3 regions of the Latilactobacillus sp. genome follow, and region 2 is predicted to be linked to each of the others. Evidence: predicted binding sites of a transcription regulator. Region 2 holds the regulator's gene; each other region holds the start of a gene.

Region 1 (5,343 bases), on a different contig from region 2:
CAGCGCCGGCGCGTTCTAAGTCTCGAACCGCTTCAGGGGTGCCGACGTTACCGGCGATTACGAAACTTTTAGGTAAAACTTTTTTGATGTGTTGAATCATATCAATCACGACTTGTGAATGACCGTGAGCGATATCGATTGTAATGTATTCTGGGATGAGGTTATCTTGTGCGAGTTGATTGATGAAGTCAAATTCATCGTCTTTAACGCCAACACTAATGGAAGCGAATAGGTTGCGTTCGTGCATCTTCTTGATGAAGGCAGGGCGTTTTTCCGGTTGAAAACGATGCATGACATAAAAGTAGTGATTTTCGGCAAGCCAAATGGCCAGCGGTTCATCAATAATGGTTTGCATATTAGCAGGGACCACCGGGATTTTAAAAGTCTCTGAACCAAAGCGAACAGTGGTATCAATTTCACTCCGACTTTTGACGATACATTTATTGGGAATAAGTTGAACATCTTCGTAATCAAATACGTCCATGAATAATTCTCCTTAAATACGAACATTTATTTTTATGTACGCCTATTAATTCGTACATAACGTATTCTAACGAGTTGATAATGGAAAGTCAATCAAAAAACACCGAACAATCCCGATAATGGGTTGTTCGGTGTTTGAAAGGATTTAGAAATAGCGTTTCCGCCAGAAACGAAAGCCTAAAAGGGCTGCAATGACTAAGGAAATTGCAATGGTGACGATCCAACTGATTTTGAAATTGGCCAGTGGTAAGGCCACGTTCATCCCGTAAAAACTAAAAACTAATCCAGGGATGGTCAGCATAATCGAATAAGATGCCAAAAACTTCATGACGTTATTCATGTTATTATTAATAATTGACGAATACGTATCAGCGGTTTCATTGATAATCGAATTGGAAATCTCGGCCATTTCAATTGCTTGTTGATTTTCAATTTGAATATCGTCTAATAAATCAAGCTCAGATTCGTTGAGCATCAACATATTAGAGCGCACCAGACTAGCTAATACCATCTTATCGGTTTTTAACGACATCATGAAATAAACTAACCCGCGTTGAATGCCCATTAAATCATAGAGCTCTTCGTTACGTAGTGACTTTTGTAATCGGGTTTCAATACGTTCGCGGGAACGGTTGATATCCCGCAGATATTGAAGGTATATTGTGGAAATTCGATAGAGAATTTGAAGGACACTCCGGCGTTGTTCCTGTGGATTAAAGTTTTTGATTTGATTATCAATGAAACTCTGTAAGAAATCAACTGGCGTTTTATTGATGGTTAAGATGACAGAATCTGTTACAATAATTCCTAGAGGACTTGTTTTGTAGTGGAACTTATCGGCTTGCCGTTCATCTTTTTCAAGAATCGGCATGTTAAAAATGATTAACGTCGCATTATAATCTGGGTCGTGTTCAGCACGCGCACTTTCGTCGGCATCTAAACTATAATAGATGAAATCGGAAGGGACGTGCAGTTTTTTAGTCAGTAAATCAATTTCTGCTTGCGTGGGATCGGTAATGTTAATCCAACTATTGGGTTGGATTTTGGCATGCTTGGTTAGCTTCTTTTTAGCTTCATCGAAGCGGTAAGTATCGAGCATGAGTTCACTTCCTTCGTTGGTCACTTGATATGACTAAGTTTACTTGATATTTTTAGAATGTAAAGGATTGAAATAAGGAGAATTTGAATTGAAAAAAATTGATTTAGCGCAACAATTCTTGCAAGCCAACTTAAGTGCCTTGCAGTGTCCAATTTGCCAAGAGGCATTTGCTACTATTAGTGATCATCAATTGGTCTGTGAAGTCGGGCATAGTTTTGACCTGGCTAAAAATGGGACATTGTATTTTTTACCTAAACAAATGAAGTCTGAATATACAAAAGAAATGTTAAGTCATCGCCGGGCCTTTTTACAAGCTGGTTTCTTTAAACCGTTCCTAGATGAAATTGCTAAGCAATTGACGGCTAATAGTCGGATTCTCGATGTCGGTTGTGGGGAAGGGACACCGGTTTACCAGCTCGCGCAACAAGTGCCAGTCCAATACATCGGGTTTGATATTTCTAAACCAGCGATCCAACTGGCCAGTGATTACAATCAAGAAGGTTGGTTTTGTGTCGCTGATTTAGCGCGGATGCCGTTTGCTGATCAGAGTTTGGATACGGTCTTGAATATCTTTTCGCCATCGCAATACCAAGAATTCAAGCGAGTGCTCAAACCTGACGGGCAGTTGATTAAGGTGATTCCTAATGCTGGTTACTTACACGAGCTACGAGAATTATTATATCAGGGTCAAGAAAAGGAAAGCTACGATCATGGTCCAGTGTTGGCTTTGTTTGAGCAGCATTTCCCTGGGTACCAAGAAATTCAAGTCCAACAAAAATTGACTTTAACGCCCGCAACCTTGGCAGATTTAGTTGAGATGACACCGCTAACCTGGACGGCTACAGAGGAACAACTACAAGCGATTACGTTGGACGCGTTACCAGAGATATCATTGGATGTCACGGTTTTGGTGGGAAAACAATGAGAAATTAAAGTAATTTTAAAAAATCTGATTGCAAATCAGAAATAAGGGCGTTATAATAACCACAAGGAATTTTTTCCCTAACTTTTATCAGAATTCTTTTTGATAAAAGCTAGTGATGAAATGACACTAACGTAGTTTCTCGCCGTGAATAACCGAGGGACTACGTTTTTTTATATGTAAAGCACCAGTAGAGCTTTACCATTAAATCGTGTATAATTAAGCTGCTGAATCTTTATTGAAGGAAGTTAGATTGTGACTAATCATATTGTTTTATACGAACCACTTATTCCAGCTAATACTGGTAACATTGCTCGGACATGTGCCGGGACGGATACTGTTTTAGATTTAATCGAACCATTGGGCTTTGAAACTGACGACAAACATTTAAAACGGGCGGGTCTAGATTATTGGGACCAAGTGAAGATTAATTACCACAAGAACTTGGACGCCTTTTTAGAAACGGTTCCAGATCGTAAACATCTCTATTTGATCACGAAGTTTGCCAAGCAAGCTTATTCTGATCAAGATGTGACGGATACAAGCGTCGATCATTACTTTATGTTTGGTAAGGAAACAACCGGCCTTCCAGAAACGTTTATGCGTGAAAATGAAGATCAGTGTCTCCGCATTCCAATATCAGATCACATTCGGGCTTTGAATTTATCCAACTGTGCAGCATTGGTCATTTTTGAAGCATTACGGCAACAAGATTTTCCAGGATTAGAAAAGAGTCATTTGTACGATCACGATAAATTAAAATAGGAGTGTTTCTAATGCAAACTAAAAAAGATCCCATTAGCGTTGATGCTTTTCATTTTGACCGTGTGTCACCGGACGCCGAACCACAACAAAATATCCAAGTCAGCTTAGTGAAAATTGATGCTGACGATGAATATTTACAAGAAGCTGATTTAAAAGCCGGTAACATCTATCAAATCGTTACACCATTCCAAGTTATTCCGCAAGGAAGTGGCTTTGCCGTTTCTGGTCAAATTTCACGGGTTGTTCAGTTGTTAGATTTCTTTGGCACACCAGATGAAATCGAACAAAAAGAAATGATGAAATTATCACGCCCATTAATCGAATACATTGAAACCTTGACATATCAAGTAACAGCGGTTGCTTTAAACGAAGGGATTCAACTTCAATTTACAGCGCATGAAACACCAGAAGAAGCATAATGATTAAATAAGAGAAGCTAAGGGGAACTTCGGTTGACCCAGGCTTCTTTTTTTGTTTGAATAAAGCCTAAAAGATGGGTTAACCTGAACAGAAGTTCGTGTATAATAAGGATTAGATATGTAAGGTAAGGAGATTTTATGGCAACTCAAACGAAGAAGCGTCAGAAAAAAACGACGACTAAGAAGAAAAAAACACAACAGCCGGATTACACGGTTAATTTTGTCGGCTTTTTGTTTATTTTAATTAGTCTTTTCTCTGGGCTGAAATTAGGCTTTATCGGCGCACTATTTGCGAATGTTTTCCGCTTATTCGTTGGTGATACATTCGTCCTGGGCGCAATCCTATTTGCAATGCTCGGTATTTACCTCTTAATTTATGGCAAACAACCACCATTGTGGCAACAAAAAACGGCGGGTTTTAGTTTAGCCTACATCGGTATTTTAATCTGGCTATCGGCTTTCATCTTGCACCAACAAGCGATTAATAACCATTTTATCGCAGCAACTTGGCGCTTATTATTTGAAGATTTCCAAAAGATGGCAGTCACGACGGAGGTCGGCGGGGGCCTGATTGGGGCTGTAATTTATAGTGGTTCGCATTTTCTATTTGCACAGATGGGGACTTATATCATTGCTGTGTTAGTGACAATTATGGGGCTCTTTATTTTTATGGACATTCCTTTTAGTGTGGTTGTTAAAAGCAGTCAACGCTTTGTCCACGGCATATTTCAAGTCGGGCGCTACACTAAATCAGGTTTGGTGAAGGCCACTGAAAAGGGCCGCGATCAAGTCAGCGCGCTTAAAGAACAGATGCAAAATGCGTTGTCTGCAGTTGATGAAAAAACACCACCAACCAAACCCGCTAAAAAGGCGGTCCCAGAACCGACCGGCGAGCCTGAGAAAACAGGGGTTGTGGTCAACGAACCAGCAACCTTTAAGATTAACGGGCCTAAGGATTTACCAAAACCAATTGCAACGCACCAAACAACTAATGCGCCAGCAGCGGCTGAAGAAGCACCGGCAGAACAAGTGCCAGATGTTGCTGAATTAACGCATGCTGTAGCAATTGATGAAGATTATGAAATGCCAACGCCTGAATTATTGACGCAGATTCCGCCATCTGATCAGAGTGCGGAATACGAAGCGATTGAAAAAAATCAACAGGTCTTGAAACAAACCTTCGATTCGTTTGGCGTGGATGTCACGGTTAAGAGTGCTAGTTTGGGCCCGGCCGTTACGAAGTATGAAATCCAACCGGCTGTTGGTGTTAAGGTGTCGAAGATTGTTAATTTGGCCGATGATTTAGCGTTAGCACTGGCCGCCAAAGACATTCGGATTGAAGCACCGATTCCAGGCAAACCATACGTCGGGATTGAAGTCCCTAATACAACTGTCTCAACAGTTTCCTTCAGAGAGATGATCGAACAAGAGCCACCACATCCAGGCAAACCGTTGGCAGTGCCATTAGGGAAAGATATTTCTGGTAAGGTAATTATGTCAGATTTGGTCAAGATGCCGCATCTTTTGATTGCCGGTTCAACCGGTAGTGGGAAATCAGTGGCGATTAACGGGATTATCACTAGTATTTTGATGAGCGCACAACCCCATGAAGTTAAGTTGATGTTGATTGATCCGAAGATGGTTGAATTAAACGT
Region 2 (5,343 bases):
GAATACTTGGCGTGGCCAGACGACGTTGCAATTAATGGTAAAAGACCTTGCTACAAGTGGGCAAGTCGTACTTGATCAACGTAGCAATCGTCTGACGAAGCAATTATTCCAATCAACAGGCGACTACGTCTTTTTCAATGATAAAATGCGCGAGCAACTGCAGTCTTATTTACCGGCAGGGAGTCAGGCGCTGTTAGCTACCGATGAACAAGTTGCTACTAGCCAAGAGCTAATTGTAGTTGATGAACCAGCTGATTTAACTGCTTTTGAACAATTTTATCAACAACAACAGGCCGCTAAATTAAGCTTGATTTTTTATGCCAAACACTCTGCTTACTTAGAAGGAATGCCGACAAAACAACAGTTTGCGACCTTCTTAGTCTACTTACGCAAGCACCCAAACATTGAAAAAGCGCGGTTAGCAGAATTAGCAACGTATTTAAAATTACAATTACCGTTAATGATTTTTATGTTGCAGGTGTTTTTTGACCTCGGATTTGTTAGAATAGAACGTGGTCTGATTACGGCCGAGTTACAACCTGAAAAGCATGCACTGGAAAGTGCACCAAGTTATCAAAAACGATTAGCTAAAATTGAAATGGAAAAACAGCTTGTTTATTCAACCTTTACCGAGGTGAAAGACTGGCTAGCAACTCTCCCAGCAGTAGCAAATCGCTAAAAGAGTTAAGGAGCGAATTATATATGTCAATCAACTTTAAAGATTATGTCGCAAGTGTTCCGGATTTTCCGGAAGCTGGCGTTACTTTTCGTGATATCTCACCTTTGATGTCCGATGGTGAAGCATACGCAGCAGCAACGGATAAAATTGTTGAATACGCCAAGAATAAAGGTGTTGAAATGGTCGTTGGCCCTGAAGCCCGGGGCTTTATCGTTGGCTGCCCGGTTGCTTACAAATTAGGTGTCGGGTTTGCACCTGCTCGTAAGAAGGGCAAGTTGCCACGCGAAACAGTTTCAGCTAGCTATGGTTTAGAATATGGTAAATCAACATTATATATGCATAAAGACGCGGTTAAACCAGGCCAAAAAGTCTTAGTAACAGATGACTTATTAGCAACCGGTGGCACAATTGCCGCAACAATCAAAATGGTTGAAGAACTAGGTGGCATCGTTGTTGGGACAGCCTTCTTCATCGAATTGAAGGACTTAAACGGCCGCGAAAAGATTAAGGACTATGATATTTTTAAATTAATGGAATACTAATAAAGAAGTGCGCCATCAACAGGTTGCTTTTGAACATTTGACTGATATAGCAAAGTGCAGAAAGTAGTTGATGAAAGCACGTTAAAGAGAAACAGACAAAAAAAGAAGTTCGCCTAAGCGAACTTCTTTTTTATTACATGCGATCTCGGTAAAGGCCAACGACCTTCCCTAGAATGCTGACTTCATTTAAAATGATTGGTTCAAACGTATCGTTTTCTGGTTGGAGACGATAGTGATCTGCTTCTTTGAAGAACCGTTTGCAGGTTGCTTCATCTTCGGCAGTCATCGCAATGACAATATCGCCATTATCGGCGGTTGATTGCTTGCGAATGATAACTTCGTCGCCATCTAAGATACCGGCATTAATCATACTTTCACCACGAATTGTTAGCATGAACAAATCTTGTTCGGTTTGCAAACTAGGTGGAAGCGGGAAGTAATCAGTTGCTTCTTCAACTGCTAAGATAGGCACACCGGCAGTAACCACCCCTAATACTGGTATTTTCTGGGGTGTCGCCCCAATTGCCGTTAGGCCAGCGGGCGTTAACTCGATCGCCCGTGGCTTAGTGGGATCCTTTTGTAATAAGCCCTTCTTCTCAAGTCGGGCTAAATGGCCATGGACAGTAGAAGTGGACGATAAATTAACGGCTTCGCAAATCTCGCGGACCGTTGGTGGGTAACCTTTGTCTTGAACACGTTCGTGAATAAAACGTAAGACCTCTAATTGTTTGGATTCAGTTTTAGTCATAAGCGCACCTCATTCGTTCTATTAAGCATATAGTAGCATATTTATAGGTGAATTTCAAACAAGTGTTCGTATTTTTTGACATTTTGAGCATTTTAGTCCAAAATAGGATAAAAGTTTAAAGTTGGAGGCCGATGATGGCAATGGATCAAAAACGACTCGATCGTATCAACGAATTAGCACATAAAGCAAAAGCAGAAGGGTTAACACCCGAAGAAACAATGGAACGTCAAGAACTACGGGACGCTTATTTGAAGGATTTCCGTTCTAGTTTCCGTTCACAAGTTGAGATGCTACAAGTTTATGATAAAGAAGGTAAGGAAGTCACACCTGAAAAAGTGAAGGACATCCAACGTGAAAAGGGTTTACGTGACGATTAATCTAGGAATTCCGCTTTCTTTTTAGTGCAATAATGTGTAGAATATTTAAGTGAACTGAATGAGGAAGGGGTGCATAAGATATGAATATTGGAATAGGCGTATTAATTTTTGTCATTGGGGCATTATTAGGTGCAGTTGCTGGCTTTTTCGGCGCACGTGCTTACATGAAGAAATATTTCGAAGAAAATCCACCAGTTAATGAAGATATGTTGAAAGCTATGATGATGCAAATGGGGCAAAAACCATCTGAAAAGAAATTAAACCAGATGATGAGCTCAATGAAAGCACAACAAAAACGTAGCAAAAAATAAACATGACTTAATTAAAGAGGCGTTTCGTACAAAAACTTATTTTTGTATGGAACCCTCTTTTTATTGGAAGAGAAATAATTGTCCCACTGAACTAAGATTGCTATAATGAGGATTATCTAATTTTGAAGACGGAGATATTTTATGGGTATATTTAAGAAATTAGGCTGGTATTTTAAACAAGAATATCGCCGCTATATATTAGGGGTTGTTTTTTTAGTCCTAGTTGCAATTGTGCAAATCGTGCCACCAAAAGTGATTGGGACGTTAATTGATTTAATGGCTGCCCGAAAGTTGAAGGCATCGGTCTTATTAATGTGGATTGGGGTCTTATTAGCAGCCACGATTTTACAATATCTCTTTCGCTATGGTTGGCGGACTCGTATCTGGGGTGGCGCAGCCAAGTTAGAACGGACATTGCGGAGTCGTTTGTTCTGGCATTTTATGAAGATGGACACAACTTTCTTCCAGAAGCACCGCACTGGCGATTTGATGGCCCATGCTACCAATGATTTAACCGCGATTCAACAAGTGGCAGGCGCCGGTATTTTAACGTTTGCGGATTCGATTATTACAGGTGGGACAACGATCGTCGCGATGATTATTTTTGTCGATTGGCGGCTCACATTAATGGCCTTGATTCCGATGCCATTATTAGCAGTGGCTTCAGGACGCTTAGGGGCGCATTTGCATACCGCTTTTAGAGAATCACAAGCAGCCTTTTCGAAATTAAATGATAAGACGCAAGAGAGTGTTTCTGGGATCAAAGTTTTAAAAACGTTTGGTCAAGAAGAAGCGGATATCGATGATTTCGACCAAATTGTGACGAAGACAATTGCGATTAACAAGCGCGTCAACTTTATCGATGGTTTATTTGATCCAGCGATTAGTTTAATTATCGGGCTAACGTACCTCGTTACAATTATTTATGGTGGAACGTTGGTCATGAACCACAGTATTACAATTGGCCAATTGATTGCTTTTATCAGTTATATCGCAGCTTTAGTTTGGCCAATGTTTGCGATTGGTCGTTTATTCAATGTGCTTGAACGTGGCAATGCCAGTTATGATCGGGTTGAATCATTATTAAAAGAAACCAGCACGATTATTGAAAAGCCAGATGCCATTCAAACGTTGGCAACTGGTGATATCGACTATGCCATTCAACAATTTGCCTATCCTGAAGAACAAACACCAACTTTAACGAATGTGCATTTCCAACTGCCACAAGGAAAGACACTGGGAATTGTCGGGAAGGTTGGTTCTGGTAAAAGTACTTTGATCAAGTTGCTGTTACGAGAATATGATCAATATCAGGGCCAAATTAAGATTAACCAGAACGATATTCGGGATTACACATTAGATGCATTACTCGATAGTATTGGTTATATACCACAGGACAACTTTTTGTTTTCAACGGATGTTCGCGATAATATTCGGTTCGCGGATTTTGAAAAGGAACAAGAGGCCGTTGAAGCAGCGGCTAGTTCTGGTGCGGTTCATGAAGATATTTTAACGTTTGCACAGGGTTACGACACAGTTGTTGGTGAACGTGGTGTTTCATTATCGGGTGGCCAGAAACAGCGAATTGCTATTTCCCGGGCAATAATGACTGATCCTGAAATTTTAATTTTAGATGACTCATTGTCCGCGGTTGATGCAAAGACTGAAGAAGCAATTCTAATGAACCTTAAGACGTTGCGGGCAAATCAAACGACGATTATTACCGCCAATCGACTCAGCAGTGTGATGCATGCTGATGAGATTATCGTTATGGATGACGGGACGATTGCCGAGCGTGGCACGCACGACAGCTTACTAGCTCAACAAGGCTGGTATGCTGAAATGTGGGTTAAACAACAATTAAATCAAGCGATGGGGGGCCAATAGGATGGCACAAAAGTATCAATCTGAATGGTCACAAAAGATATCGACTAAGGAACAGTTTCAAATTATGAAACGGCTCTTCGGTTATACCAAGCGCTATAAGAAACAATTTATCGGCGCAATCATCGCAGCGGCGGGTTTAGCAACGATTAACATCTTGTTACCGCGCTTATTACAAGTTTTTATGGATCGTTACTTGACGAAGCAAACAGCGACAACTCAGATTTTATTAGGGGTCGCCGGGTTATACGCCTTAGGGGTTATTTTGAAAGCTATCACACAGTTCGCTCAATCTTTTCTTTTTGGAATGGGATCAGAACGCGCGATGGAAGATGTGCGCCGTGATCTTTTTCGTCAGTTGCATCGTTTGGGCATGCGTTATTTTGATCAAACACCTGCTGGATCAATTGTTTCGCGAGTTACCAATGATACGATGACGTTAATTGATTATTGGAATGTGTTTCTATCATTATTAGTGGGTTCATTTTCAATTATCTCCGCGTTCATCGCGATGTGGTTGTTATCACCGAAGATTGCATTAGCAACGGCTGGTTTTTTACCAATTTTATTAGTCATTATTTGGTATTACAGCAGTTATAGTGCCAAGGTTTATCGGCATATGCGTGAAAAGTTGAGTCAATTGAACACTAAGTTGAATGAATCGATTGAAGGGATTACAATTATTCAACAGTTCCGCCAAGAAAAACGACTCACAGCTGAATTCGAATCGGTTAACGAAGATTACCTTAAAACAAGAGAAGCGATGATTCGGACTAATTCCTTATTGTTGGCACCGGTCGTT
Region 3 (5,343 bases), on a different contig from region 2:
TGGTCAAGAAGCACTAGAAATGAAAATTAAGATGAACCTGTTATTAGAATTACTTTTTGGCGATTCATCAACGCAAGTTCAAAAATTATATGAACAAGGGATTTTAGATGATAGTTTTGGCTATGAATACGCTATTCAACGCTCATTTAACTTCATTACCCTTGGTGGTGACACTGATGATGCACAGGGCTTATCGGATGCGTTGATCAATATTTTGGAACACTATCAGGAGAGTCCTGATTTTTCAGAAGCCAATTTAGCCTTGGTCAAAAGAGCGGCAATTGGCGAATACTTACAAGCTTTTAATTCCTTAGAAGCAATCGCCAATCAATACAGCGATGCCTTTTTCGACGAAGTGAGTCCGTTTGATGTGCTAGGGTTGATTGAACAGGTAACGTTAGCAGAATTGGCACAAGTTGCGGCCGAATTCTTCAAAATTGAAATTATGACAGTTTGCCATATCTTACCAGAGGTGACGCAAAAATGAGACGCTCAGCTTTAATTATCGGCGCCTCAGGTGGTATCGGGGCTACCATTGCCCAACGCTTAGCAGCGGACGGTTGGTCGCTTTATTTGCACTATAACCAAAATCAAGAACGTATTCAAAAACTACAACAGCAGCTTAATCAGCAGTATGCGCGCCAAGACTTTTTTGCACTTCAGTTGGATTTAACGATGGGTACCGCTGCGGTTGACCAGTTGAAAAGTCAGTTGTTTCAAGTAGATGCGGTTATTTTTGCCGCTGGCATGACGACTTATGGCTTATTGCCAGCGGTCTCTGCCGAGCAAATTGATGCGTTGTGGCAAGTGCACGTGAAGACCCCGATGTTAATTTTACAAGCTTTGCAGTCGAAATTAGCCCAGAGCGATTTGGGCCGAATTGTTTTTATTGGCTCCATTTATGGTGGTCGTGGCAGTGCAATGGAAGTCCCTTACAGTACGGTCAAGGGTGCCCAGTCAGCCTTTGCGAATGCTTACGCGCAAGAGGTTGGCTCATTAGGCATCACGGTCAACGTGATTGCCCCTGGTGCGGTAGCCACGAAAATGAACCAACAGTTTACAGCAGACGAACAAGCGGCGATTGCCGCTGAGATTCCAACTGGTCGTTTTGCGACGCCAGCACAGATTGCTTATTGGGTCCAGACTTTGTTAGCACCAGAAGCCAATTATTTAACGGGACAGACAATTTATGTTGACGGCGGTTGGCTAAAATAAAGAAATCTTAATACAATATCATTGTGGCAATATGCTATAATGACGAGTAATGATAATGGGATAATAGTGGGTGGAATTCAAATGAATGAAATTGGTCAAAAATTACGTGAAGCACGTATTGAAAAAGGTTATACATTAGATGATTTACAACAAATTACGAAAATTCAAAAGCGTTATTTAAGTTCAATTGAAGAGGGCGATTTTGATGCACTCCCAGGGACTTTTTATGTGCGGGCGTTTATTAAGCAATATGCACAAACGGTGGGCGTTGATAGTGAGGCGCTATTAGCTGAATATCAAGATAAATTGCCCAACGCAAAACCAGAAGAATATGTTGAAAAGTCAGTTGAAAATCAAACCCGTTTAACACGCGAAACAACCGACTCTAAATGGGCAAAATGGCGGGGCTTAGCACCACAAATCGCCGTTGTTGCGGTTGTGATTGTGATTGTTGGAATTGTCTACGGGATTACGCTCAGTAACCGAGGCAAAAACCGGGAAACATTAACTGAAACTAGTTCATCGGTAACCGTTTCAGGTGACCAATCAACAGCTAAGAAAGCAAGTTCAGACGATAATCAACAAAAAGCCCAAGAAAGTAAGGCCAAAGAAGCGTCTAAAGCAAGTGAACAATCTAAAAAAGAAGCTGACAAAAAGGCAAAAGAAACTAAGTTATCAGCTTCAATGACAAGTATGAGTGGTTCACAACAAGCCTTCACGATTAAAAACTTGCCTAACAAAGCTAATACGTTGACGTTCTCAGCTGAAAACGCAACGGCTTGGGTGGGGTTAATTGTTAATGGTTCAACCATTTGGCAAGGTTCTGTTACACCAGGAACTGAGCAAACAACGCAATTACCAGCTGGCGTAACCCAATTCTCAGTTAAAACGGGGAACGGTCCTGCAACGAAGATGAAGATTAACGACACAGCTGTTAATTTAAATCCTAATAATGAAACAGTTCAGGTCCGAACAGTAAACTTTACAGCAACACTTGCAAAATAATAAAGAGATGTGAGAGGTCTATCCGATGAATTTACCAAATAAATTGACGATGTTTAGAATTATTTTAATTCCTATTTTTACAATCCTATTAGCGTTTGACGTACCGGCTGGTGACGTAATTGTTGCTGGGACGGCCATTCCGGTCAGTGAATTGATCGCCACAATTATCTTTATTGTTGCATCATTGACGGATTTGTTGGATGGGAAAATTGCACGTTCACAACATTTGGTGACTAACTTTGGCAAGTTTGCTGATCCACTAGCGGACAAGTTATTGGTAATGACAGCCTTCATCTTCCTTGTTGAATTAGGTGCTGCGCCCGCTTGGGTAGTTGCCATCATTATTTGGCGTGAATTAGCAGTGACCGGTCTTCGATTGCTCTTGAGCCAAGGTGGCGAGGTCATGGCCGCTGCCATGCCTGGTAAGATTAAAACCACAACTCAGATGTTGGCAATCATCTTATTATTCTTGCATAACGTCTTCTTTGCTAATATTGGCTTACCAATGGCTGATATCATGTTATATGTTTGTCTATTCTTCACAATTTACTCAGGGACCGAATATTTCATTAAAAACCGGGGTATCTTTCAAGATTCATTTTCTAAATAATCACCAAAACTGGCCCGCTAAAGCAGGCCAGTTTTTTTATTGGTAAAATCCCGGCGAATTACGTATTATATAATGACCGAACAAAAATTAAGAACGTTTGTTCGATTTTAACTTGCTTTTATTTAACGAAATCTGTAAACTAAGAGAGTAATGAAATGTACTCTTTTAAGGAGGGTCACTTAATTGGCTAAAGATGAAAGACAAGCAGCACTTGATGCTGCCCTAAAGAAGATTGAAAAGAATTTTGGTAAAGGTTCAATTATGCGCATGGGTGAAAAGGTTGATACACAAGTCTCAACAGTTTCATCTGGCTCATTGGCATTGGACGAAGCGCTCGGAGTAGGTGGCTATCCTCGTGGCCGGATCGTTGAAATTTACGGCCCTGAAAGTTCAGGTAAAACAACTGTTGCATTACACGCTGTTGCCGAAGTGCAAAAGCAAGGTGGCACGGCTGCTTATATCGATGCTGAAAATGCGATGGATCCTAAGTACGCAACAGCACTTGGTGTTAATATCGATGACTTACTCTTGTCACAACCTGATACTGGGGAACAAGGCTTAGAAATCGCTGATGCCTTGGTATCAAGTGGGGCCGTTGATATTTTAGTAGTCGATTCAGTTGCTGCTTTGGTACCACGTGCTGAAATCGAAGGTGAAATGGGTGACGCCCACGTTGGCTTACAAGCCCGTTTGATGTCACAAGCCTTACGTAAATTATCAGGAACAATTAATAAGACGAAGACGATTGCGTTATTCATTAACCAAATCCGTGAAAAAGTCGGCGTGATGTTTGGTAATCCCGAAGTCACACCAGGTGGGCGTGCTTTGAAATTCTATTCAACTGTTCGGCTTGAAGTCCGGCGTGCTGAAACCATCAAGAATGGGACCGACATGATTGGGAACCGCGCCCGCATTAAAGTTGTTAAGAATAAGGTAGCACCACCATTTAAGGTCGCTGAAGTTGATATCATGTACGGTCAAGGGATTTCCAGGACCGGTGAATTGGTTGATATGGCGGTTGAAAAAGACATTATCAATAAGAGTGGTTCTTGGTACTCTTATGGCTCAGAACGAATTGGTCAAGGGCGTGAAAATGCTAAAAACTATTTGGCTGATCATGAAGATGTCGAAGATGAAGTTCGTTTGAAGGTTAGAGCAGCTTATGGTATTTCAGATGTACCAGAAGAAGGTCTTCCCACAAATGAGGATGAACAAATAAATATTTTGCCAGATGATTCAACAGAAGAATAAAGCATGACCAACAAGAGCCAGGCCAAAACTTAGTTTTGTACTGGCTCTTGTTTTAGGTATAACCGAATGATTAAGGTTAAGGATTGGTAAATTAAGACTTATAGCGTCTACTACCGAATGGGATTACTAATAAGTTAAGTCATATTCGCAATTGGACCGAAGGCGGTTTGACAATGTCTAAGGGCCTAACACAATAAGCGCTGGATTAACCGAATAAACGAGTGGCAATCAGTCCGGTAAACGGTTGCAATGCTGACACTTTAAGTTGACAGGCGGTTTAGTAAACTATAAAATAACTATGTGTTGAAAAATTAAACATAATTACATCTTTAAAAATTTGCAACGTGCTTGCAATTTAAAATTTTTGATGATGCGGAGGTGAAAAAATGAACTTAGATTTGCTATTAATCCTTACCGCAGTCATCATGTTAATCGTTGGTTTAGCTGTTGGAACGCTTTTGCAAAAGAAGGCTCACGAACGTGAAATTGATGGTGCAAATAAGACTGCTAAAGGAATAATTGAGTTAGCCGAAAAAGAAGCGGCAACGCGAAAAAAAGAAATTCTTTTGGAAGCAAAGGACGAAAATCATCAATATCGCTCTGAAATTGAAAATGAATTGAAGGATCGACGTGGTGAAGTTCAAAAACAAGAGAATCGATTGATACAGCGTGAAGAAACCATGGATCGTAAAGATGCAACGCTTGACAAAAAAGAGCGGGCATTAGAGGAACATGAAAATCTTTTAGCTGAGCAAGCGCAACAATTAACGAAAAAGCAAGCAGAAGTCGAAGCGTTGGTTGAACAACAACGAACGAAGTTACAAGAGATTGCTGAGCTTTCACATGATGAAGCGCAAAAGATCATTTTGGATGAAACGAAACAGAACTTGGATCATGAACGGGCTGTTTTAATTAAAGAAAGTGAAGAGTCTGCTAAAGAGCATGCGGATCGGACAGCTAAAACATTAGTTGCTGAAGCAATTCAACGTAGTGCAGCAGATATGGTAGCTGAAACAACTGTGACGGTTGTAACACTGCCTAATGACGATATGAAGGGCCGGATTATTGGCCGTGAAGGTCGGAACATTCGAACACTTGAAACATTAACTGGGATTGATTTAATTATCGATGATACACCAGAAGCAGTAGTTTTAAGTGGGTTTGATCCAATTAGACGTGAAATTGCCCGGATGACTTTAGAGAAGTTAATTCAAGATGGCCGGATTCATCCAGCTCGTATTGAAGAGATGGTCGATAAGTCA

Evidence for each region. Region 2 encodes LexA, which represses DNA repair genes until DNA is damaged. Its sites were predicted from a motif close to CNAACANNTGTTNG; they were not measured.
Region 1: the regulator LexA is predicted to act here: its motif matches at 3,774-3,787, upstream of NDN60_RS01515 (FtsK/SpoIIIE family DNA translocase).
Region 3: the regulator LexA is predicted to act here: its motif matches at 2,921-2,934, upstream of recA (recombinase RecA).

The regions. Positions count from the first base shown of each region.
Region 1 covers NZ_JAMQEX010000002.1:8,181-13,523, forward strand. Annotated here, with positions in the region: gene NDN60_RS01490 (GMP reductase) at 1-484, opposite strand, end outside; gene NDN60_RS01495 (magnesium transporter CorA family protein) at 629-1,582, opposite strand; gene NDN60_RS01500 (methyltransferase domain-containing protein) at 1,671-2,507, shown strand; gene trmL (tRNA (uridine(34)/cytosine(34)/5-carboxymethylaminomethyluridine(34)-2'-O)-methyltransferase TrmL) at 2,760-3,269, shown strand; gene NDN60_RS01510 (DUF1149 family protein) at 3,281-3,688, shown strand; gene NDN60_RS01515 (FtsK/SpoIIIE family DNA translocase) at 3,827-5,343, shown strand, end outside.
Region 2 covers NZ_JAMQEX010000015.1:25,391-30,733, forward strand. Annotated here, with positions in the region: gene recJ (single-stranded-DNA-specific exonuclease RecJ) at 1-679, shown strand, start outside; gene NDN60_RS07865 (adenine phosphoribosyltransferase) at 703-1,221, shown strand; gene lexA (transcriptional repressor LexA) at 1,355-1,969, opposite strand; gene NDN60_RS07875 (DUF896 domain-containing protein) at 2,104-2,346, shown strand; gene NDN60_RS07880 (YneF family protein) at 2,427-2,657, shown strand; gene NDN60_RS07885 (ABC transporter ATP-binding protein) at 2,799-4,544, shown strand; gene NDN60_RS07890 (ABC transporter ATP-binding protein) at 4,546-5,343, shown strand, end outside.
Region 3 covers NZ_JAMQEX010000002.1:16,656-21,998, forward strand. Annotated here, with positions in the region: gene yfmH (EF-P 5-aminopentanol modification-associated protein YfmH) at 1-487, shown strand, start outside; gene ymfI (elongation factor P 5-aminopentanone reductase) at 484-1,215, shown strand; gene NDN60_RS01535 (helix-turn-helix domain-containing protein) at 1,297-2,220, shown strand; gene pgsA (CDP-diacylglycerol--glycerol-3-phosphate 3-phosphatidyltransferase) at 2,246-2,830, shown strand; gene recA (recombinase RecA) at 3,014-4,081, shown strand; gene rny (ribonuclease Y) at 4,468-5,343, shown strand, end outside.